Regions from separate parts of the Streptomyces sp. NPDC021749 genome, predicted to be linked through region 4. Evidence: predicted binding sites of a transcription regulator. Region 4 holds the regulator's gene; each other region holds the start of a gene.
What was found. The regulator HrcA, encoded in region 4, represses chaperone genes, less so after heat shock. The targets are predictions, from matches to a motif close to TTNGCACTCNGNNNNNCNGAGTGCNAA.
Positions count from the first base shown of each region.

Region 1: a site for HrcA is predicted at 3,734-3,760, ahead of AB0G35_RS06750 (FmdB family zinc ribbon protein). Genes of this name have one in related genera too.
Region 2: a site for HrcA is predicted at 3,181-3,207, ahead of groL (chaperonin GroEL). Genes of this name have one in related genera too.
Region 3: a site for HrcA is predicted at 4,190-4,216, ahead of groES (co-chaperone GroES). Genes of this name have one in related genera too.

Region 1 is NZ_JBFACE010000005.1:71,036-76,505, reverse strand. Features, by position in the region: gene AB0G35_RS06765 (penicillin acylase family protein) at 1-215, opposite strand, end outside; gene AB0G35_RS06760 (potassium/proton antiporter) at 422-1,942, shown strand; gene AB0G35_RS06755 (MFS transporter) at 2,268-3,599, shown strand; gene AB0G35_RS06750 (FmdB family zinc ribbon protein) at 3,772-4,101, shown strand; gene AB0G35_RS06745 (S-methyl-5'-thioadenosine phosphorylase) at 4,344-5,177, shown strand.
Region 2 is NZ_JBFACE010000017.1:135,898-141,367, forward strand. Features, by position in the region: gene AB0G35_RS19225 (glucosyl-3-phosphoglycerate synthase) at 1-308, opposite strand, end outside; SAM riboswitch class I at 495-640, shown strand; gene thrC (threonine synthase) at 658-1,950, shown strand; gene AB0G35_RS19235 (MoaD/ThiS family protein) at 2,006-2,284, shown strand; gene AB0G35_RS19240 (cold-shock protein) at 2,779-2,982, shown strand; gene groL (chaperonin GroEL) at 3,372-4,994, shown strand.
Region 3 is NZ_JBFACE010000016.1:92,366-97,835, reverse strand. Features, by position in the region: gene AB0G35_RS18245 (SDR family oxidoreductase) at 1-297, shown strand, start outside; gene AB0G35_RS18240 (hydroxyacid dehydrogenase) at 742-1,761, shown strand; gene groL (chaperonin GroEL) at 1,975-3,600, opposite strand; gene groES (co-chaperone GroES) at 3,733-4,041, opposite strand; gene AB0G35_RS18225 (FtsW/RodA/SpoVE family cell cycle protein) at 4,602-5,470, shown strand, end outside.
Region 4 is NZ_JBFACE010000003.1:63,452-68,921, forward strand. Features, by position in the region: gene AB0G35_RS03910 (DUF3097 domain-containing protein) at 1-210, opposite strand, end outside; gene AB0G35_RS03915 (MBL fold metallo-hydrolase) at 265-1,002, opposite strand; gene hrcA (heat-inducible transcriptional repressor HrcA) at 1,197-2,213, shown strand; gene dnaJ (molecular chaperone DnaJ) at 2,214-3,350, shown strand; gene AB0G35_RS03930 (nitronate monooxygenase) at 3,610-4,779, shown strand; gene AB0G35_RS03935 (16S rRNA (uracil(1498)-N(3))-methyltransferase) at 4,776-5,470, shown strand, end outside.

The sequences.
Region 1 (5,470 bases), on a different contig from region 4:
CCGTTGGCATCGCGGACGACGTCCACCGGGTCGGACAGGCCCGGGAGTTTGAGTGAGCCGGTGGTCTGCGGGAACGAGGCTCGGACGGTGCTGACTCCCCAGAACGCGCCGCAGCCGATGCCCGCCACGAGCAGCAGCACGACCGTGATGGCGACGAGGCGGCCGCGCCGCCCCTTCTTCTTCCTGGGGACTGGGCCGGACTTGTTGGCGGGCATCTCTGTCCTTCGAGGGGCAGGGTGGGAGTGCTGGAGCAACCATAGGCGCACGGGTTCGCCGACCCCTACGCGGAGTCACCGCCAGCACCCCAAACCTTCAAGTAATGGTAAATTGTTAGTCTCAGTAACTAGATACGGTAAGGAAAGAGCGCTCAAAGACCACCCCCGGCCCATCGTTTCGGACCCGTGCGAGGAAGGACCAGCTCCTGACTGTCCACCACCTCAATGAACTCCTGCTGCTCTGCTCGCTCGTGCTGCTCGTCGCGGTCGCCGCAGTACGGCTCTCCTCGCGCAGCGGGCTCCCCAGCCTGCTCATCTACCTGGGGATAGGCATCGCCATAGGGCAGGACGGCCTCGGCGGGGTCGTCTTCGACGACGCCGAGCTGACCCAACTCATGGGCTACGCCGCGCTGGTCGTGATCCTCGCCGAGGGTGGTCTGGGCACCAAATGGAAAGAGATCAAGCCGGCACTGCCCAAGGCGGCGGTGCTGTCGACGGTCGGCGTCGCGGTGAGCGTGGGGGTCACCGCGGCCGGAGCGCACTACCTCGCCGGGCTCGGCTGGCGGCAGGCGCTGCTGATCGGCGCCGTGGTCTCGTCCACGGACGCCGCGGCGGTCTTCTCCGTCCTGCGCAGCGTGCCGCTGCCCGCCCGGCTGACGGGTGTCCTCGAAGCGGAGTCCGGCTTCAACGACGCCCCGGTGGTCATCCTGGTCGTCGCCTTCTCCACCGCGGGACCGGTCGACCACTGGTACGTCCTCCTCGGCAAGATCACCCTGGAGCTGGCGATCGGCGCCGCGCTCGGCCTGGCGATCGGCTGGCTCGGCGCCTACGGCATGCGGCACGTGGCGCTGCCGGCCTCCGGCCTCTACCCCATCGCCGTCATGGCCATCGCGGTCGCCGCCTACGCCGCCGGCGCCCTGGCGCACGGCTCGGGCTTCCTCGCCGTCTATCTGGCCGCGATGATCCTCGGCAACGCCAAGCTGCCGCACGCCCCGGCCACCCGCGGCTTCGCCGAGGGGCTCGGCTGGCTCGGCCAGATCGGCATGTTCGTCCTGCTGGGCCTGCTGGTCACCCCGCACAACCTCCTCGACGACGTGGTGCCGGCCCTGGTCATCGGCATGATCCTCACCCTCGTCGCCCGCCCGACGTCGGTGTTCGTCTCGCTGCTGCCGTTCCGGGTGCCCTGGCGGGAGAAGGCCCTGCTGTCGTGGGCCGGCCTGCGCGGCGCGGTCCCCATCGTGCTGGCCACCATCCCGATGGTGAGCGCCGTCCCCGGCAGCGAGGGCGTCTTCAACATCGTCTTCGTCCTCGTCGTGGTCTACACCCTGATCCAGGGGCCGACCCTGCCCTGGCTCGCCCGGCACCTCCGGCTGGGCGACGGCGAGGAGCCCGCCGACCTGGGCATCGAGTCCGCACCACTGGAGCGGCTGCGCGGCCATCTGCTGTCGACGTCCATCGGGCCGGGCTCCCGGATGCACGGCGTCGAGGTCGGCGAACTGCGGATGCCGGCGGGCGCCGCGGTCACCCTCGTCGTCCGGGACGGCTCCAGTTTCGTGCCCTCCCCGACGACCGTGCTGCGGCGCGGCGACGAGCTGCTGGTGGTCGCCACGGACCCGGTGCGCGACGCGGCCGAGCGGCGACTGCAGGCGGTCTCCCAGGGCGGCAAGCTGGCCGGCTGGCTGGGCACCGGCGCCGCCCCGCGGCGGCGCGGCCACGGCTGGCACTGACGCCGGTACACCGGCATGGCGGGCTTCCCCCGAATGTGGCGGACATCTCCAAGAAACCCAAGGAAAAGCGGCTGGAGCTCTGACCAATCCCAGGGCCCCAGCCGCTGGGACCTGTACAATCAAGAAGGAACAACGACGAACCACCTCTGCCTGATGCAGAGCTGGCGCGACCGCTCGGCGGCCGCGGTCCCCTGCCACCTGCAGCCACCCTCTCGGGGTGCGGACCACGCGGTATCACTCGGTCCAGCGCGAGAGGACAGCTCTCGGCGCGTACCCGTGACGACCTCGCGGACGACGCGCTACCAGGCGGCAGAAAGGCCCGGCCGTGGCATCCGCGGTCAAGCAATCCCGTCCCGGTTACGGACAACTGCTCCGCACCCCTGGTGCGTGGACCTTCCTCCTGCCCGGCTTCCTGGCCCGGCAGCCGTTCGCGATGCTGACCATCGGCATCGTCCTGCTCGTCCAGTCCACCACCGGCTCCTACGGCACCGCCGGCGCGGTCTCGGCCACCACCGGCGTCTCGATGGCGCTGTTCGCCCCGCAGAGCGGCAAGCTCGCCGACCGTTTCGGCCAGCGCGCGGTGCTGATCCCCGGCATCCTCGTGCACACCGCCGGCGTCGCGGCGCTGATCAGCCTGGCCCTGGCGCACGCCCCCCTGTGGGCGCTGCTCGCCGTGGCCGTCCCCACGGGCGCCTCGACTCCGCAGGTCGGCCCGATGGTGCGGGCCCGCTGGGCGGCCCGGCTCGGCGGCAGCCCGCTGATGCCGACGGCGGCCGCCTTCGAGTCGGTCACCGACGAGTTCACTTTCGTGGTCGGCCCGGTCCTGGCGACCGCGCTGTGCACCGGCATCCACCCGGCCGCCGGCCTGGTCGCCGAGGCCGCGCTGACCCTGGCCGGCGGCCTGCTCTTCGCCTCCCAGCGCCGTACCCAGCCGGCCGTCCACCGGGCGCAGGCCGACGACCGCCCGCGCGTCTCGGCCCTGTCGGTCCCCGGCGTCCGCGTCCTGATCGTGGCGTTCCTCGGCATCGGCGCCGTCTTCGGCGGCATGCAGGTCTCGCTGACCGCGTTCACGCAGTCCATCGGCCAGCCCGGCATCAACGGCCTGCTCTACGGCATCTTCGCCGGCGGCAACATGCTCGCCGGGATCGTCTGCGGTGCCGTCGCCTGGAAGGTCGGCCCGCGCCGCCGGCTGCTGGTCGCCTACGGGCTGCTGGCGCTGGCCACCACCCCGCTGTGGGCGGTGACCGCGGTACCGCTGCTGGGCGCCGTCGGCCTGGTCGTCGGCCTCTGCATCGCCCCCGCCCTGATCACCGGCTACACCCTGGTCGAGTCCCTGGTCCCGGCCGCCGCCCGCACCGAGGCCTTCACCTGGCTGACCGGCGCGGTCGCCCTGGGCCAGGCCGCTGCCGCCACCTCCGCCGGCCAGCTCACCGACCGCTTCGGCCCCAGCAGCGGCTTCCTGGTCCCCCTGGCCGGCACCGCCCTGGCCCTGGTGGTCCTGCTGGCCCTCCGCGCCCACCTGCTGCCGCGCACCTCGTCCGTGGTGACCGGGTCGGACCTGCCGGGCACGGCGCCGGAGACCGGCACGGACACGGACTCTGCGACGGAGACCGGCACGGCGACCGGGGACCGCGGGCGGGAGCTGGCGAACGCCTGACGGGACGGACCTCGGGCGGGAGCCGGCGAACGCCCTCGGGCTTCCGTTGCGGACAGGCCCCGGACGTGGGGTCGGTCACCGTCTGCCCGGTCGCAGTGGACTGACGCGCCGGAATACTGCAATATGGAGCGTCGTTAGCACTCATCGAGTGAGAGTGCCAGGAGGAAGTCAAGTGCCGACCTACCAGTACCAGTGCACCGCGTGCGGCGAGGGCCTTGAGGCGGTGCAGAAGTTCACCGACGACGCGCTTACGGAGTGCCCCAGCTGCAACGGACGCCTCAAGAAGGTGTTCTCCGCGGTCGGCATCGTCTTCAAGGGCTCCGGCTTCTACCGCAACGACAGCCGCGGCTCGTCGTCCAGCAGCAGCCCCGCGAAGAGCTCCTCCTCGTCGAGCACGACGTCGTCCTCGGACTCCGCCAGCTCCTCGTCGAGCAGCTCCGACAGCAAGCCGGCCGCCACGTCGTCCACCGGCAGCGCGTCGAGCACCAGCTCCGCGGCCTGACCGGAAGCACCGGCAGCACAAACATCCCCGGACCCCGCCGTCACCGGATGGCGGGGTCCGCTGTATGTCCACTTCGGGGGGGCGGAGCCTGCCGTGTGACCGCTCCGGGAGTAGGGCCTGGTACATGCGCGCCTCCGGGGGACGGAGCCGGCTGCGCGTCCGCTCCGGGGGTGAGGCCTGTTACTCATCCGCTTCCGAGGACGGCAGTCATCGCGCTGGCCGGCCCCGCTAAGGTGACCGCCATGGCTGACGCGGAAATAGGCGTAATCGGCGGTTCGGGCTTCTACTCCTTCCTCGACGACGTGACCGAGATCACCGTCGATACCCCCTACGGTCGCCCCAGCGACTCGGTGTTCCTCGGCGAGATCGCCGGCCGCCAGGTCGCCTTCCTCCCCCGGCACGGCCGCGAGCACCGTCTCCCGCCGCACCGCATCAACTACCGCGCCAACCTGTGGGCGCTGCGCTCGCTCGGCGTACGTCAGGTCCTCGGCCCGTGCGCGGTCGGCGGGCTGCGCCCCGAATACGGCCCCGGCACACTGCTGGTACCCGACCAGCTCGTGGACCGCACCAAGGCCCGCGTCCAGACCTACTTCGACGGCGAGCCGCTGCCCGACGGGAGCGTCCCCAACGTCGTCCACCTGACGTTCGCCGACCCGTACTGCCCCGCCGGCCGCCAGGCCGCCCTCGCCGCCGCCCGCGGCCGCGACTGGGAGCCGGTCGACGGCGGCACGCTCGTCGTCATCGAGGGCCCGCGCTTCTCGACCCGCGCCGAATCCCGCTGGCATGCCGCTCAGGGCTGGTCGGTGGTCGGCATGACCGGCCACCCCGAGGCCGTCCTGGCCCGCGAACTGAGCCTCTGCTACACCTCGTTGACCCTGGTCACCGACCTGGACGCGGGCACCGAGACCGGCGACGGCGTCTCCCACGAGGAAGTCCTCCAGGTCTTCGCCCAGAACGTCGGACGGCTTCGCGAGGTCCTCTTCGACGCGGTCGCCGCCCTGCCGCAGACCACCGACCGCACCTGCGTCTGCGCCGACGCCCACGCGGGCTGGGACCTGGGCATCGAACTGCCGTAAGGCGCCTGGAACTGCCGTAGGGCGCCTGACGGGCCGGGGCCCCTGGAGCCGTGAGACGCCGGGCCGGCCGGGCCCTCTGGGGCCATAAGACGCCGGCCGGGGAGGCGCCGGACGCGGCCGCCTTGCCCCGGCCCGTCCCCGTCCCCATCCCCGTCCGTCCTGCTCTCGTCCCCCACCCGAGTGGCGAAGTTATCCACATCCCGGAGCTTCTCCACAGGCCTCAGCAGGTACGGGCGCGATACGGCACGGTGGTCCTCGCCGATTCCACCAGGCTCATCCGGCCTCTCAAACCA
Region 2 (5,470 bases), on a different contig from region 4:
GGGAGCCGCGGCAGCACCGCGTCACGGTGGACGACCTTGGCACCGGCCGCCGCCGCGACGTCGGCCGTCCGGTCCGTGGACCCGGAATCCAGCACCACCAGCTCGTCGACCAGCGGGACGGCGTCGGTCATCAGCTCGGCACGGATCGTCGCCACGATCGCGCCGACCGTGGCCTCCTCGTCCAGCGCGGGCAGGACGACACTGACCGTACGGCCCGTCTGGCGCTTGGCCGCCAGCAGCTGCTCCAATGGGCGATCGGCAGCCGACCACGAGCGACTGCGCAGCCAGCGCTCCACCTCTTCCAGCACGTTTACGACTCCTCGGTGGCCGCCGGTGCAGCGGTCGCTATGTGGTCCATCGTGTGATCCATCTCGCGGTTCGGACGACTATCTCAACTGTCAGTGCCTTCGGTTACAGTCTTGAACAACGCGGATGACCCTCGCATGCCGGGGTCGCCACGCGACAAACGCCTGGGTTTCGTCCCAGCGCCATACCGCTCATCCAGAGGGGCAGAGGGATACGGCCCGTTGAAGCCCCGGCAACCCTCCAGTCGGTCTCCGCGTCCAGCGCGCCGAGGCTCCCGGCTAGGGAAGGTGCCAAATCCGTCTCGCGACGAGATGCGCCGCGAGGAAGATGAGGAGAAAGGGCCTCGCCTCCATGGCTGTGCAAGTCACCGAAACCACCGCAAACCCCACTCCCGTCGCTCTGGGCCCCGCCGTCGCGTTGTCCTGCCGGGAGTGCGGTGAGCGCTTCGACCTCGGCCCGATCTTCGCCTGTGCCAGCTGTTTCGGGCCGCTCGAAGTCGCCTACGACCTGCCGAGCGGCGACCCTGAGGCCCTGAGGAAGCAGATCGAGGCCGGCCCGGACAACATCTGGCGCTACGCCCCGCTGCTCCCGGTCCCCGCCGACGTGGCCGAGAAGCCGAACCTCAACCCCGGCTTCACCAAGCTCGTCAAGGCCGACCGGCTCGCCGCCGAGCTCGGCGTCACCGGCGGCCTGTACGTCAAGGACGACTCCGGCAACCCGACCCACTCCTTCAAGGACCGCGTCGTCGCGATCGCCGTCGAGGCCGCCCGCGCCTTCGGCTTCACGACCCTGTCCTGCTCCTCGACCGGCAACCTCGCCGGTGCGGTCGGCGCCGCGGCGCGCCGCGCGGGCTTCAAGTCCTGCGTCTTCATCCCGCACGACCTGGAGGCCGGCAAGGTCGTCATGGCCGCGATCTACGGCGGTGACCTGGTCGGCATCGAGGGCAACTACGACGACGTCAACCGCTTCTGCTCGGAGCTCATCGGCGACCCGCTCGGCGAGGGCTGGGGCTTCGTCAACGTCAACCTGCGGCCCTACTACGGCGAGGGTTCCAAGACCCTTGCCTACGAGATCTGCGAGCAGCTCGGCTGGCAGCTGCCGGACCAGATCGTCATCCCGATCGCGTCCGGCTCCCAGCTGACGAAGATCGACAAGGGCCTCAAGGAGCTGATCGCCCTCGGGCTGGTCGAGGACAAGCCGTACAAGATCTTCGGTGCCCAGGCGGAGGGCTGCTCGCCGGTGTCGACGGCCTTCAAGGCCGGGCATGACGTCGTGCGCCCGCAGAAGCCGAACACCATCGCCAAGTCGCTGGCGATCGGCAACCCGGCGGACGGTCCGTACGTACTGGACATCGCGCGCCGTACCGGCGGTGCGGTGGAGGACGTCGACGACGAGCAGGTCGTGGACGCGATCAAGCTGCTGGCCCGGACGGAGGGCATCTTCGCGGAGACCGCGGGCGGGGTGACCGTCGGTGTGACCAGGAAGCTCATCGAGGAGGGGCTGCTCGACCCGGCGCTGACCACCGTTGTCCTCAATACGGGTGACGGCCTGAAGACGCTGGACGCGGTCGCGCCGACCACCGGGCCGACGGCCACGATCCGTCCGAACCTGGACGCGTTCCGCGCGGCCGGCCTGGCCGGCTGAGTCCGCGCCGTCCTTCGCACACGTACTCCGTAATCCCTGTCCGGAAGGCAGAACCATGAGCGTCACGGTCCGCATCCCCACCATCCTCCGCACGTACACCGGCGGCGAGGCCGAGGTCACCGCCGAGGGCGCGACCCTCTCCGAGGTGATCGCCGATCTGGAGGAGAACCACCAGGGCATCGCGGCCCGGGTGCTCGACGACGCCGGCAAGCTGCGCCGCTTCGTGAACGTCTACGTCAACGACGACGACGTCCGCTTCGAGCAGGGGCTGGAGACGCCGACGCCGGACGGCGCGGGCGTCTCGATCATCCCCGCGGTCGCCGGAGGCTGCTGACCTTCCGTCCGGGCCGGCCGCGCGTTCTTACGGGCGCGCGGCGTCCGGATGTTGAGAGAACAGGCGCGGATTTGCGCCATCTCTTCCCCTGCTTGACCGGAATTGCCCCGTCCATCAAAAACGGACGGGGCAATTCCGTTTCGTTAAAGGGGATAACATTGTGGCGATCTCCTCGCTGTATATGTCCCCGGGTATGCCGAGCGCATAAGAATCCATGCTGAGTTGTGCTCAAAGTGTGTGCGGCATTTGCCGGTTAGGCACCCCTATGCCCGGCCAGGCTTGCCCGGGAGAATCGCGATTTCGCCGCATATAGCCGATTCTCCGGCGCCAGAATTCTCGTCCGATTGACCTGTTGCGCTGGGCATCGGTCCAGATACATTCAGCGGCGGTCGACGCGTTCCGGCGCACACCCCACGGGCCTTTCGCGGGGTGAGGTCTGACCCGGGTCCGCGGAGTGCGGTCCTGCGCAAGGGCCAGTAATAGGGGAGTTAGGCATGGCTCAGGGCACCGTCAAGTGGTTCAACGCGGAGAAGGGGTACGGCTTCATCGCGGTCGACGGTGGTGCGGATGTATTCGTCCACTACAGCGCGATCCAGATGGACGGCTACCGCACCCTTGAGGAGGGCCAGCGGGTCGAGTTCGAGATCTCGCAGGGCCAGAAGGGGCCGCAGGCGGACATGGTCCGGGTGGCCGGCTGAGGCGCCGACCGACTGCTGCGTTGTGAAGGCCCGTACCCCTGAAGGGGTACGGGCCTTCTGCCGTCGCCCGACTGCCCTCAGTCCTTCGGGCGGCTTGCGCCCACCCGTCGCCCGGCCGCCGCCCCCCAACGACGCCCTTCGGGCGGCTTGCGCCCACCCGTTGCCCGGCCATCACCCCCCAACGTCGCCCCCGGGCGGCTTGCACTCGCATGGCCCGAGTGCTAATCATTGGCGTTAGCACTCTCCGAGTGAGAGTGACAATGAAGGACCGGGTCGGTGAGGCCCGCAGGCCGGGTGGGGCAAGGAACCACAACAGGTCTGCAGGTCGTCCGTCGCGGGCGCCAGCGCGGTCCGGAGCAATCCACCCCAGTCCGGGAGGACCACTTCACATGGCCAAGATCATCGCGTTCGACGAGGAGGCACGGCGCGGTCTCGAGCGCGGGATGAACCAGCTCGCCGACGCCGTCAAGGTCACCCTCGGCCCCAAGGGCCGCAACGTCGTCCTCGAGAAGAAGTGGGGCGCCCCCACGATCACCAACGATGGTGTGTCCATCGCCAAGGAGATCGAGCTCGAGGACCCGTACGAGAAGATCGGCGCCGAGCTGGTCAAGGAGGTCGCGAAGAAGACGGACGACGTCGCCGGTGACGGCACGACGACCGCGACCGTCCTGGCCCAGGCTCTGGTCCGCGAGGGCCTGCGCAACGTCGCCGCCGGCGCCAACCCGATGGCCCTCAAGCGCGGTATCGAGAAGGCCGTCGAGGCCGTCTCCGCCGCCCTGCTGGAGCAGGCCAAGGACGTGGAGACCAAGGAGCAGATCGCCTCCACCGCCTCCATCTCCGCCGCCGACACCCAGATCGGCGAGCTGATCGCCGAGGCCATGGACAAGGTCGGCAAGGAAGGCGTCATCACCGTCGAGGAGTCCCAGACCTTCGGTCTGGAGCTGGAGCTCACCGAGGGTATGCGCTTCGACAAGGGCTACATCTCGGCGTACTTCGCCACCGACATGGAGCGTATGGAGGCGTCGCTCGACGACCCGTACATCCTCATCGTCAACTCCAAGATCGGCAACGTGAAGGACCTGCTGCCGCTCCTGGAGAAGGTCATGCAGTCCGGCAAGCCGCTGCTGATCATCGCCGAGGACGTCGAGGGCGAGGCCCTGTCGACCCTGGTCGTCAACAAGATCCGTGGCACCTTCAAGTCCGTCGCCGTCAAGGCCCCGGGCTTCGGTGACCGCCGCAAGGCCATGCTCGGCGACATCGCCATCCTCACCGGTGGCACCGTCATCTCCGAGGAGGTCGGCCTCAAGCTGGAGAACGCCGGTCTCGACCTGCTCGGCCGCGCCCGCAAGGTCGTCATCACCAAGGACGAGACCACCATCGTCGACGGTGCCGGTGACAGCGAGCAGGTCCAGGGCCGGGTCAACCAGATCCGCGCCGAGATCGAGAACAGCGACTCCGACTACGACCGCGAGAAGCTGCAGGAGCGCCTGGCGAAGCTCGCCGGCGGTGTCGCGGTCATCAAGGCCGGTGCCGCCACCGAGGTCGAGCTCAAGGAGCGCAAGCACCGCATCGAGGACGCCGTCCGCAACGCGAAGGCGGCCGTCGAGGAGGGCATCGTCGCCGGCGGTGGCGTGGCCCTGCTGCAGGCCTCCTCGGTCTTCGAGAAGATCGAGCTGGAGGGCGACGAGGCCACCGGTGCCGCGGCTGTGAAGCTGGCCCTGGAGGCCCCGCTGAAGCAGATCTCGGTCAACGCCGGCCTTGAGGGCGGCGTCGTGGTGGAGAAGGTGCGCAACCTGGCCGTCGGCCACGGTCTGAACGCCGCCACCGGCGAGTACGTCGACATGGTCGCCGAGGGCATCATCGACCCGGCCAAGGTCACCCGCTCCGCGCTGCAGAACGCCGCCTCCATCGCGGCGCTCTTCCTCACCACCGAGGCCGTCATCGCCGACAAGCCGGAGAAGGCCGCCGCGGCCGCTCCGGGCGGCATGCCGGGCGGTGACATGGACTTCTGATCCACCGCGCCGGACCTCCGGCCCGCTGGACCAGAACGTTGATCCTCCCGGATCACCCGTCCTGAACGCCGGGGCGGCACCCTCCTTGCAAGGGGGGTGCCGCCCCGGCGGCGTTTTTCCCTCGGGGCCGCCGCCGTGCCTCTGAGCCTCTCCGGGCGGGGACGGCATCGCGGTTACGCTGTGCACCGGATCGGCTATGGACAGTCACGGTCAAGGGTCTCGGGGTGGCCGCGCCCCCTGTGATCGCAAACGAAGGAGTGTTCGTGCGAGCCAGGGTGCGTAGAGGTCTGATCAGGTCCGATGCGGGCGGCGACTGATCATGTCCGGGCAAGAGCGGAACGCGAACCTGCCGGGGGGACGAGCGCGATGCGATGACCGGGCGGCCCGGCCGCGGTGGGCGGGGGGACGAGCGGGGGAGGCCGAGCCACGGGGAACCGCCCGGCCCGGCGATGCGGGTCGCCGGTACGCGGGCCGGC
Region 3 (5,470 bases), on a different contig from region 4:
CAGGGCGCGGCGCGCGACCTGGCCGGCAGCGGGGTGCGCCTGATGGCGCTGTGCCCCGGCTTCGTACGGACCGAGTTCCACCAGCGGGCCGGGATGGGCACGGACAACATCCCCGGCTGGATGTGGCTGGACGCCGACAAGCTGGTCGACGCGGCGATGAAGGACCTCATGCGCGGCAAGTCCCTGTCCATCCCCGACCCGCGCTACAAGGCCCTGATGGGCGCGGTGAAGCTGGCACCGCGAGGAATGCTGAGCGGACTCACCTCCCGGACGGGCCGCAAGTACGGGCCGCGCTAGGCGCGTTGCGGTGCCGCGTACGTACCTGGCTTTCGCGCCGCGGGGGCGCCGTGGTGCTTTGCGGCGCCCCGTACGTACCGGCTTTCCCGCCGCGGGGGGCTCGCTGTTGCGCTTCGCGGTGCGCCCGCACGTACCTGTCTGCGGCGCCACGGGGGTTGCTCACCGTGGCGCTCTGCGGCGTCCCGTACGTATCCGGCTTTCCCGCCCCGGGCTCGCCGTTGCTCGCCCACTGCCCAAGGGGCGTGGGAGCTGCCCCCAGCGGCGGGCTGACGGCTGTCGGGTGCGGTGCCGCTCCTCCGGACGTCGTCCTGCGGCGCGGCCCTTCCACTTGGAGGACCGGTCTCACCTCGGCAGCGGCAAGTGACGGACCTGGCGGGCGACTACGAAGGAGCACCGTTCCGCACTATGCACCCCACCCCTGACAATCCCTCCGGGCCTGCGGAAATGCCCTCGACCCGGCCCGCGTTGCTGCTGTCGATGGGCCCCGGCATCGTGGACCGGCTGCTCGACGCCCGTCACCGCACCCGCCTCGCGGCGCTCGCCCGCACCGACCCCGACCTCGTCGCGCACGAACTGGCCGACCCGCCCCCCGCGATCGCCGCCGCCCTCGCCGACGCCGAGGTCCTGCTCACCTGCTGGGGCGCACCGCCGCTCACCGCTCGGGTACTGGACGCCGCGCCCCGCCTGCGCGCCGTCATCCACGCCGCCGGCTCGGTCAAACACCACGTCACCGACGCCTGCTGGGAACGCGGTCTCGCCGTCACCTCGGCCGCCGCCGCCAACGCACTGCCGGTCGCCGAGTACACACTCGCCGCGATCCTGCTCGCCAACAAGCGCGTGCTGCACTCCGCGCACCGTTACCGCGCTCTGCGCGGCCCGCACGACTGGCAGCGGGAACTCGCCGGCGCCGGCAACTACCACCGCACCGTCGGCGTCATCGGCGCCTCCCGCATCGGACGCCGCGTCATCGAACTGCTGCGCCCCTTCGACCTGCGGGTACTGCTGCACGATCCGTACGTCGGCGCCGCAGAGGCCGCCCGTCTGGGCGCCCGGCCGGTACCGCTGGGCACGCTGTGCGCGGACAGCGACGTCGTCACCGTGCACGCCCCGCAGCTCCCCGCGACCCGCCATACGCTCGGCGCCCGGGAGCTGGCCCTGATGCCCGACGGGGCGACCCTGATCAACACCGCCCGCGGCTCACTCGTCGACGAGGCGGCCCTGCTGCCCGAACTGCTCACCGGCCGCCTCAACGCCGTCCTGGACGTCACCGACCCCGAACCCCCGCCCGCCGACTCGCCGTTGTACGACTTGCCGAACGTCCTGCTCACCCCGCACGTCGCCGGCTCCCTCGGCTCCGAACTCCACCGCCTCGCCGACCACGCCCTGGACGCCCTCGAACGCTACGCCCACGGTCTCCCGTTCACCGACCCCGTCCGCCCGGAGCACCTGCACCACTCGGCCTGAGCCGCCCCGACCCAACCGTCCCACCGGACCGGCACGCCCACCACGGCCCGCACCTCTCCCCGACCAGCCCCGCCAGGACGCACAGGTGCACGGCAGGCCCGGCCGGCACAAGAACCGCACCGCAAAACGCCGAACCCGGCCCCGCCGAAGCGGGACCGGGTTCGGGTGGTCAGCGAGGGACGGCGGGGCGCCGCCCCCGGCCCGTGGGACGCGTCAGTGCGCGTGGCCGTGGCCGTGACCGGCCTCGGCGGACTCCTCCTCGGCGGGCTTCTCGACGACCAGGGTCTCGGTCGTCAGGAGCAGCGACGCGATGGAGGCGGCGTTCTCCAGGGCGGAGCGGGTGACCTTCACCGGGTCGATGACGCCGGCCTTGACCAGGTCGCCGTACTCGCCGGTGGCGGCGTTGAAGCCGTTGCCCTTGTCCTGCTCGGCGACCTTCGCGGTGATGACGTAGCCCTCCAGGCCCGCGTTCTCCGCGATCCAGCGCAGCGGCTCGACGACGGCGCGGCGGACGACGGCGACACCGGTGGCCTCGTCGCCCTCCTTGCCGAGGGAGCCGTCCAGCACCTTGGCGGCGTGGACCAGAGCGGAGCCACCACCGGAGACGATGCCCTCCTCGACCGCGGCGCGGGTCGCGGAGATGGCGTCCTCCAGACGGTGCTTCTTCTCCTTGAGCTCGACCTCGGTGGCCGCACCCACGCGGATGACGCACACGCCGCCGGCGAGCTTGGCGAGGCGCTCCTGGAGCTTCTCGCGGTCCCAGTCCGAGTCGGTGGTCTCGATCTCGGCCTTGATCTGGGCGACGCGGCCGGCGACGTCCTCGGCCTTGCCACCGCCGTCGACGATGGTGGTGTCGTCCTTGGTGACGGTCACGCGGCGGGCGGTGCCCAGCACGTCCAGACCGGCCTGGTCGAGCTTGAGGCCGACCTCCTCGGCGATGACGGTGGCACCGGTGAGGGTGGCCATGTCGCCGAGCATCGCCTTGCGGCGGTCACCGAAGCCGGGGGCCTTGACGGCCACCGCGTTGAAGGTGCCGCGGATCTTGTTGACGACCAGGGTCGACAGGGCCTCGCCCTCGACGTCCTCGGCGATGATCAGCAGCGGCTTCGAGGCGCCGGCCTGGATGACCTTCTCCAGCAGCGGCAGCAGGTCCTGGATCGAGGCGATCTTGCCCTGGTGGATCAGGATGTAGGGGTCCTCAAGGACGGCCTCCATCCGCTCCTGGTCGGTGACCATGTACGGCGAGAGGTAGCCCTTGTCGAAGGCCATGCCCTCGGTGAAGTCCAGCTCCAGGCCGAAGGTGTTGGACTCCTCGACGGTGATCACACCGTCCTTGCCGACCTTGTCCATCGCCTCGGCGATGAGCTCGCCGACCTGCTTGTCCTGCGCGGACAGCCCGGCCACCGCGGCGATGTCGGTCTTGTCGTCGATCGGCCGGGCGGTCGCGAGGAGCTCCTCGGACACGGCCTTGACGGCGGCGTCGATGCCCTTCTTCAGGGCGGCCGGGGAAGCACCCGCGGCGACGTTGCGGAGGCCCTCGCGGACCAGCGCCTGGGCCAGCACGGTGGCGGTGGTGGTGCCGTCACCCGCGATGTCGTTGGTCTTGGTCGCCACCTCCTTGACGAGCTGGGCGCCCAGGTTCTCGTACGGGTCGTCGACCTCGACCTCACGGGCGATGGTGACACCGTCGTTGGTGATGGTCGGGGCGCCGAACTTCTTGTCGATGACGACGTTGCGGCCCTTGGGGCCGATCGTCACCTTGACCGTGTCGGCAAGCTTGTTGACGCCGCGCTCAAGGGCGCGACGGGCGTCCTCGTCGAACTTCAGGATCTTCGCCATGGGTTGCTTCAAGTCCTCTCATTGCGATCCTCGGCACGCAGTGGGGACCGCTGTCTCAAACGGAACTGCGCCCCTGCCCCGGGTTGTTCAGACTCGGGAACCAGGGGCGCAGATCACGGCAAAACCGGTGACTTACTTCTCGACGATCGCGAGAACGTCGCGGGCCGAGAGGACGAGGTACTCCTCGTTGTTGTACTTCACCTCGGTGCCGCCGTACTTGCTGTAAAGCACGACGTCGCCAACGGTGACGTCGAGCTCGACGCGCTTGCCGTCCTCGAAGCGGCCCGGGCCCACGGCCAGGACGACGCCCTCCTGGGGCTTCTCCTTGGCGGTGTCCGGAATGACCAGGCCCGAAGCCGTGGTCTGCTCGGCGTCGAGCGGCTGGACCACGATGCGGTCCTCAAGCGGCTTGATGGCAACCTTGGAGCTGGCGGTCGTCACGATCCGACCTCCCCCTTCGGAGATCTCACGGGGTTAACTGTCTGAGGTGGCGACCAGGTGGATCCGTCGTCGCGGGTGCCGGACCTGCCCGTCGCTGTGTGTCTGGCACTCCCCCTCGGAGAGTGCCAACGCCGAGACTATGACGCGGTTAGCACTCGGTCAAGCGGAGTGCCAGCGCGGCGGGGGTGCTTCCTGTGGCGCGGGTTGACCACCGCCCCCCGCGCCAGGAGAACGGCCGCGGTGGATCCCTGCCAAATCGGACACACCTTCCCCTTACCTCGCAACCACGCCACCGGCTGCTTCGTCTACCTCCCCGACCGCCGAGCCGGTGAACCGTGCCCGCCGCGTGCGTCGTATGCGATGTGTGCGACATATGTGACCGGTGCGCCGTACGCGATGTGCACCACGCGTGCCGCGCGCGCCACGTACGCGACGTGTACGACATGCGCGACCCGGTTCCGGCCCGGCGGCACTGACCATCGATGGCGGAGGAACCCGTGCGTGGACTGACCAGTGCTTCCCGGGCGGCCGGGGAGCCGGAGAGCGATGCCGAACGCACCATGACGTTCGCCGCGCTCGCCCAGGCACCGAACCGCCGGAGGACCGAGGCCCGGCTGCTCGCCCTCGTCGTCGCGATCGCCGTCTTCGGCTACGCGTACACCGGCCTGTCGATGACCGGCCGGCTGCCCGGCGGACTGCCCGGCTTCGCGGTCAGCATGCTCTTCGTGGCGCTGGTCCCGCACCTGGTCCTGCGCCGCTTCGCGCCGCGCGCCGATCCGCTGATCCTGCCGCTGGCGACGCTGCTGACCGGGATCGGCCTGGTCCTGCTGCACCGCCTGGACCTCACGTACGCCCAGACCCCCCGCCTGAAGATCGCCGAGGCGGCCAGCGGGCAGCTGGTGTGGACGGTGATCGGGGTGGCGGTCTGCATCGTCATCCTGCTGGTGCTGCGCGACCACCGCATCCTGCAGCGCTACATCTACCTGACGATGGTGGTCGCGCTGGTGCTCCTGATGGCGCCGGCCTTCTTCGGTGCGGACATGTACGGCGCGAAGCGGTGGATCCTGCTCGGGCCGCTGTCGCTCCAGCCCGGCGAGTTCGTGAAGATCATGATCTCGGTGTTCTTCGCCGGCTACCTCACCGTCAACCGCGACGCGCTGGCGCTGGCCGGCCGCCGCGTCATGGGCGTCCAGCTGCCCCCGGGACGCCAGCTCGCCCCGATCTTCACGATCTGGGTGATCAGCCTGCTGGTGCTGGTCTTCGAACGCGACCTGGGCACCTCGCTGATCTTCTTCGGCGTCTTCGTGATCATGCTCTACATGGCCACCGGCCGCACCAGCTGGGTGGTGTGCGGTCTGCTGATGGCCACGGTCGGCGCGGCCGTCGTCGGCTCCCTCGAACCGCATGTGCACGGCCGGGTCACCGCCTG
Region 4 (5,470 bases):
CGGGGGCATCGGGAACGCCCGGTGCTTGCCGAAGCGGTCCTCCAGCGTGACCGTCGTCCCCTCGGCGGTCTTCTCACAGCGGATCACCGCACCGCAGAAGCCCGAGCCGACCTCCTCGACGACGAGACCGGGATCGGCCGGGACCTCGGGCGCCGGCCGCTGCTTCTTCCAGGGCGGGGTGAGGTCGGGGCTGTAGCGCTTGCTCTGCATGGGCCCTTTCTACCGGGAAGACGCGTGCGGTCCGGGAAGAACGGCGCGAGCCGGTCAGGCGGACGGCGGGACGCCGAAGCGGGCCGCCAGGGCGTCGCGCTGGGCGCGGACGAAGGCGGCGTCCACCACGGCGCCGTGGCCGGGTACGTACCGCGCCTCGTCGCCGCCGAGCGCCAGCAGCCGGTCCAGCGCGGCGGGCCACTGCCGGGGCAGCGCGTCGGGTCCGGCGCTCGGCTCGCCGGACTCCTCGACCAGGTCGCCGCAGAAGACGATCTCCGGGTCGCCGTGCCGGCCCGGCACCAGGACGGCCAGGTCGTGGGCGGTGTGCCCGGGCCCGACGTTGGCGAGCAGCACCTGCCGGTCGCCGAGCTCGACGGTCAGCTGGCCGTGGACGTGATGGTGCGGCACGACCAGCAGATCGGCGGCCTCCGCGGCCGCGTCCCGGTCCACGCCGTGCCGGACCGCGTCGTGCCGCAGCGCGTCCTTGTCGCGCCGGAACAGCTCCGCCAGACCGGCCGCGCCGAACACCGCCACACCCGCGAAGGCGGCGGTGCCCAGCACATGATCGAAATGCGGGTGGGTGAGCGCGACATGCGTCACTTCCCGGCCCAGCACCCCGCGGATCGACCGGCGCAGGTCCGCGCCCTCGCGCAGGGTCGCGCCGGTGTCGACGATCATGACCCCGGACGACCCGGCGATCACCCCCGCGGTCGCGTCCCAGCCCGGCATACGGCGCCTGGCGACCCCGTCACCGAGCCGTTCCCACCCGGCCTCTTCCCAAGTCGTGCGCATACCGAGACGCTAGCTCCCTCGCGGTAGCGTTGCCCGGCAGAACGCCCGAACCCGGTCATCAGGTGAGTGCTCCGCGCGGCCACCCTTGCCGTGGTCGTGCTACCCGGCCGTACACTGGCTCAAGGTCTGGCACTCGGCCAGGGTGAGTGCCAGGAGAAAGACGAGACGGCGACGGCCGGCTGGAGGTGCGCGGGATGCTCAGTGAACGCAGGCTCGAAGTACTGCGCGCCATCGTCCAGGACTACGTCGGGACGGAGGAGCCGGTCGGCTCCAAGGCCCTCACAGAGCGCCATCGGCTCGGGGTCTCCCCGGCGACCGTCCGCAACGACATGGCGGCCCTGGAGGAAGAGGGCTACATCGCCCAGCCGCACACCAGTGCCGGGCGGATTCCGACCGACAAGGGGTACCGCCTCTTCGTCGACAAGCTGGCCGGTGTGAAGCCGCTGTCCAGCCCCGAGCGGCGGGCGATCCAGAACTTCCTCGACGGCGCGGTCGACCTCGACGACGTGGTGGGGCGCACGGTCCGGCTGCTGGCGCAGCTGACCCGGCAGGTCGCGGTCGTGCAGTACCCGTCCCTGACCCGGTCGACGGTGCGGCACGTCGAGCTGCTGGCGCTGGCCCCGGCCCGGCTGATGCTCGTCCTGATCACCGACACCGGCCGGGTCGAGCAGCGGCTCATCGACTGCCAGACGCCGTTCTCCGAGACCTCGCTGGCGGACCTGCGGGCGCGGCTGAACAGCCGGGTCGTGGGCCGCCGTTTCACGGATGTGCCCCAGTTGGTGCAGGATCTCCCGGAGTCCTTCGAGCAGGACGACCGCGGCACGGTCTCGACAGTGCTGTCGGTGTTGCTGGAAACTCTGGTGGAAGAGACCGAAGAGCGGCTGATGATCGGCGGCACCGCCAATCTCACGCGCTTCGGGCACGACTTCCCCCTGACCATCCGTCCGGTGCTGGAGGCGCTTGAGGAGCACGTGGTGCTGCTCAAGCTCCTCGGCGAAGCCAAGGACTCGGGCATGACCGTACGTATCGGGCATGAGAATGCCCATGAAGGCCTGACGTCCACATCGGTCGTCACGGTCGGCTACGGTTCGGGCGACGAGGCAGTCGCCAAACTCGGCGTGGTCGGACCGACCCGCATGGACTACCCCGGAACGATGGGAGCGGTACGCGCAGTGGCACGTTACGTCGGACAAATCCTCGCGGAGTCGTAAGTGGCCACGGATTACTACTCGGTCCTCGGCATCAGCCGTGACGCCTCGCAGGACCAGATCAAGAAGGCCTTCCGTCGGCTGGCGCGCGAGCTGCACCCGGACGTGAACCCGGACCCGAAGACCCAGGAGCGGTTCAAGGAGATCAACGCCGCTTACGAGGTCCTGTCGGATCCGCAGAAGAAGCAGGTCTACGACCTCGGCGGCGACCCGCTGTCGCAGTCCGGTGGCGGCGGTGGCGCGGGCGGCTTCGGCGCCGGCTTCGGCAACTTCTCCGACATCATGGACGCGTTCTTCGGCACGGCCTCGCAGCGCGGTCCGCGCTCGCGCACCCGCCGTGGCCAGGACGCCATGATCCGGCTCGACGTCGAGCTGAACGAGGCGGCCTTCGGCACGACCAAGGACCTCCAGGTCGACACCGCCGTGGTGTGCACGACCTGCAGCGGCGAGGGCGCTGCCCCCGGCACCTCGGCGCAGACCTGTGACATGTGCCGCGGCCGCGGTGAGGTCTCGCAGGTCACCCGGTCCTTCCTGGGCCAGGTCATGACCTCCCGCCCCTGCCCGCAGTGCCAGGGCTTCGGCACGGTCGTGCCGACGCCGTGCCCGGAGTGCGCGGGCGACGGCCGGATCCGCTCCCGCCGTACGCTGACCGTCAAGATCCCGGCCGGTGTCGACAACGGCACCCGGATCCAGCTCGCCGGCGAGGGCGAGGTCGGCCCCGGCGGCGGCCCGGCCGGCGACCTCTACGTCGAGATCCACGAGCTGCCGCACCCGGTCTTCCAGCGGCGCGGCGACGATCTGCACTGCACGGTCACCATCCCGATGACGGCGGCGGCGCTGGGGACGAAGTGCCCGCTGGAGACGCTGGACGGGGTGGAGGAGATCGACGTCCGGCCCGGCACGCAGTCCGGCCAGTCGATCCCGCTGCACCAGCGCGGCGTGACCCATCTGCGCGGCAACGGCCGGGGCGACCTGATCGTCCACGTCGAGGTCCAGACCCCGACCAAGCTCGACCCGGAGCAGGAGGAGCTGCTGCGGCGGCTCGCCAAGCTGCGCGGCGAGGAACGCCCCACGGGCCAGTTCCAGCCGGGCCAGCAGGGACTGTTCTCGCGCCTGAAGGACGCGTTCAACGGGCGGTAGCGGCAGGCCGCGCGTGAGCGGTCGGCAGGGCCGCGGGTGAGTCGGAGCGCGCCAGATCGCGGGTGCCGGGCGGAATGCGGAATATCCGCCCGGCACCCCGTCGTTGTGGCCCCGCAGGGGGCGTTCGTGACCCCTACGGGATCTGTTCGACCAACCCCTACTAGGCCCACCCAAGCCCGCCCCAGGCCCGCCGGCCGCCCCGTCCCCCCGCCCGGCCCCTGATGCGGGGCGCGGGGGCATGCCGTGACACGATGTGGTCATGCCCAGCGCACTGACCGATCTCTGCCGCTACCCGATCGTGCAGGCCCCCATGGCGGGCGGCGGTTCGGGTCCCGAACTGGCCGCCGCCGTCTGTGGCGCCGGTGGTCTCGGCTTCCTCGCCGCCGGCTACAAGACCGCCGACGGCATGTACCAGGAGATCAAACAGCTGCGGTCGCTGACCGACCGGCCCTTCGGCGTCAACCTCTTCATGCCGCAGCCGTCGCTCGCCGACCACTCCGCCATCGAGGCGTACCGCGAGCAGCTCGCCGGTGAGGCCGCGTGGTACGAGACCGAGCTCGGCGACACCGACGGGCCCACCGACGACGGCTACGAGGCCAAGCTCGCGATCCTGCGCGAGGACCCGGTGCCGGTGGTGTCCTTCACCTTCGGCTGCCCCTCGCGTGCGGTCCTCGACTCCTTCGCCCGGGTCGGCACGTACACCGTCGTCACGGCCACCACGGCGGCCGAGGCCCAGGCCGCGCAGTGGTCGGGTGCGGACGCCGTCTGTGTGCAGGGCGTGGAGGCGGGCGGCCACCAGAGCACCCACCGCGACGATCCGCACGCCGACGGGACCGGCGCGGGGCTGGGCCTGCTGGCGCTGCTCGGGCAGGTCCGGGAGGCCGTGCAGATCCCGGTGATCGCCGCCGGCGGGCTGATGCGCGGGGCGCAGATCGCGGCGGTGCTGGCCGCCGGGGCGACCATGGCCCAGCTCGGCACCGCCTTCCTCGCCACCCCGGAGTCGGGCGCCAACCCGCTGCACAAGCAGGCGCTGACCAACCCCCTCTTCACTCATACGGAGCTGACCCGGGCGTTCTCCGGGCGGCCGGCCCGCGGCCTGGTGAACCGTTTCATGCGGGAGCACGGCCCCTACGCGCCGGCCGCCTACCCCGCCGTCCACTACCTGACGTCCACGGTGCGCAAGGCCGCGGCCAAGGCCGGCGACGTCCAGGGCCTGAACCTGTGGGCGGGCCAGGGGCACCGGCTGGCCCGGGAGTTGCCGGCCGCCCGGCTGGTGGAGGTCCTCGTGGCCGAACTCGACGCGGCACGGGCCGGGGCGACCCTCACGGGGGCCGGGAACGGTGTCCCGGGCCCGGGCGACGCGACGACGGAAACCGGAACCGGAGACACCGCAACCGGTGGCTCCGCAGCTGCCGGGGGCGCCGTATGACCGCGCCCGTCTTCCTCGTCGAGTCGCTCGCGCACGTACGGGCGGGCGGCACGGTCACCGTCGACGGGCCGGAGGGCCGGCACGCGGTGTCGGTGCGCCGGCTGCGGGCCGGCGAGGAGGTCGTACTGACGGACGGTCAGGGCACCGGCGCATACGGCACGGTGGCCGCCGCCGAGGGCAAGGACCGGCTGACCGTCGCGATCGCCGAACTGCGCACCGAGGAGACGCCGGACCCGACCATCACGGTCGTCCAGGCGCTCCCCAAGGGCGACCGGGGCGAGCTGGCCGTCGAGACCATGACCGAGACCGGGGTGGACGCCATCGTGCCCTGGCCGGCGGCGCGTTGCGTCACCCAGTGGAAGGGCGAGCGGGCCGCCAAGGCGCTCGGCAAATGGCGGGCCACGGCCCGTGAGGCGGGCAAGCAGTCCCGCCGGCTGACCTTCCCGGAGGTCGCGGACCCGCTCTCCACCAAGCAGGTGGCCGCCCTGCTCGCCGACGCCGACTTCGCGGCCGTGCTCCACGAGGAGGGCAGCGCCCCGCTCGCCACCGCGGAACTCCCGGCCACCGGCCGGATCGTGCTGGTCGTCGGGCCGGAGGGCGGTGTCTCCCCGGAGGAACTGGTGCTCTTCGCCGAGGCCGGCGCCAAGCCGTACCGCCTGGGCCGGACCGTCCTGCGCACCTCCACGGCCGG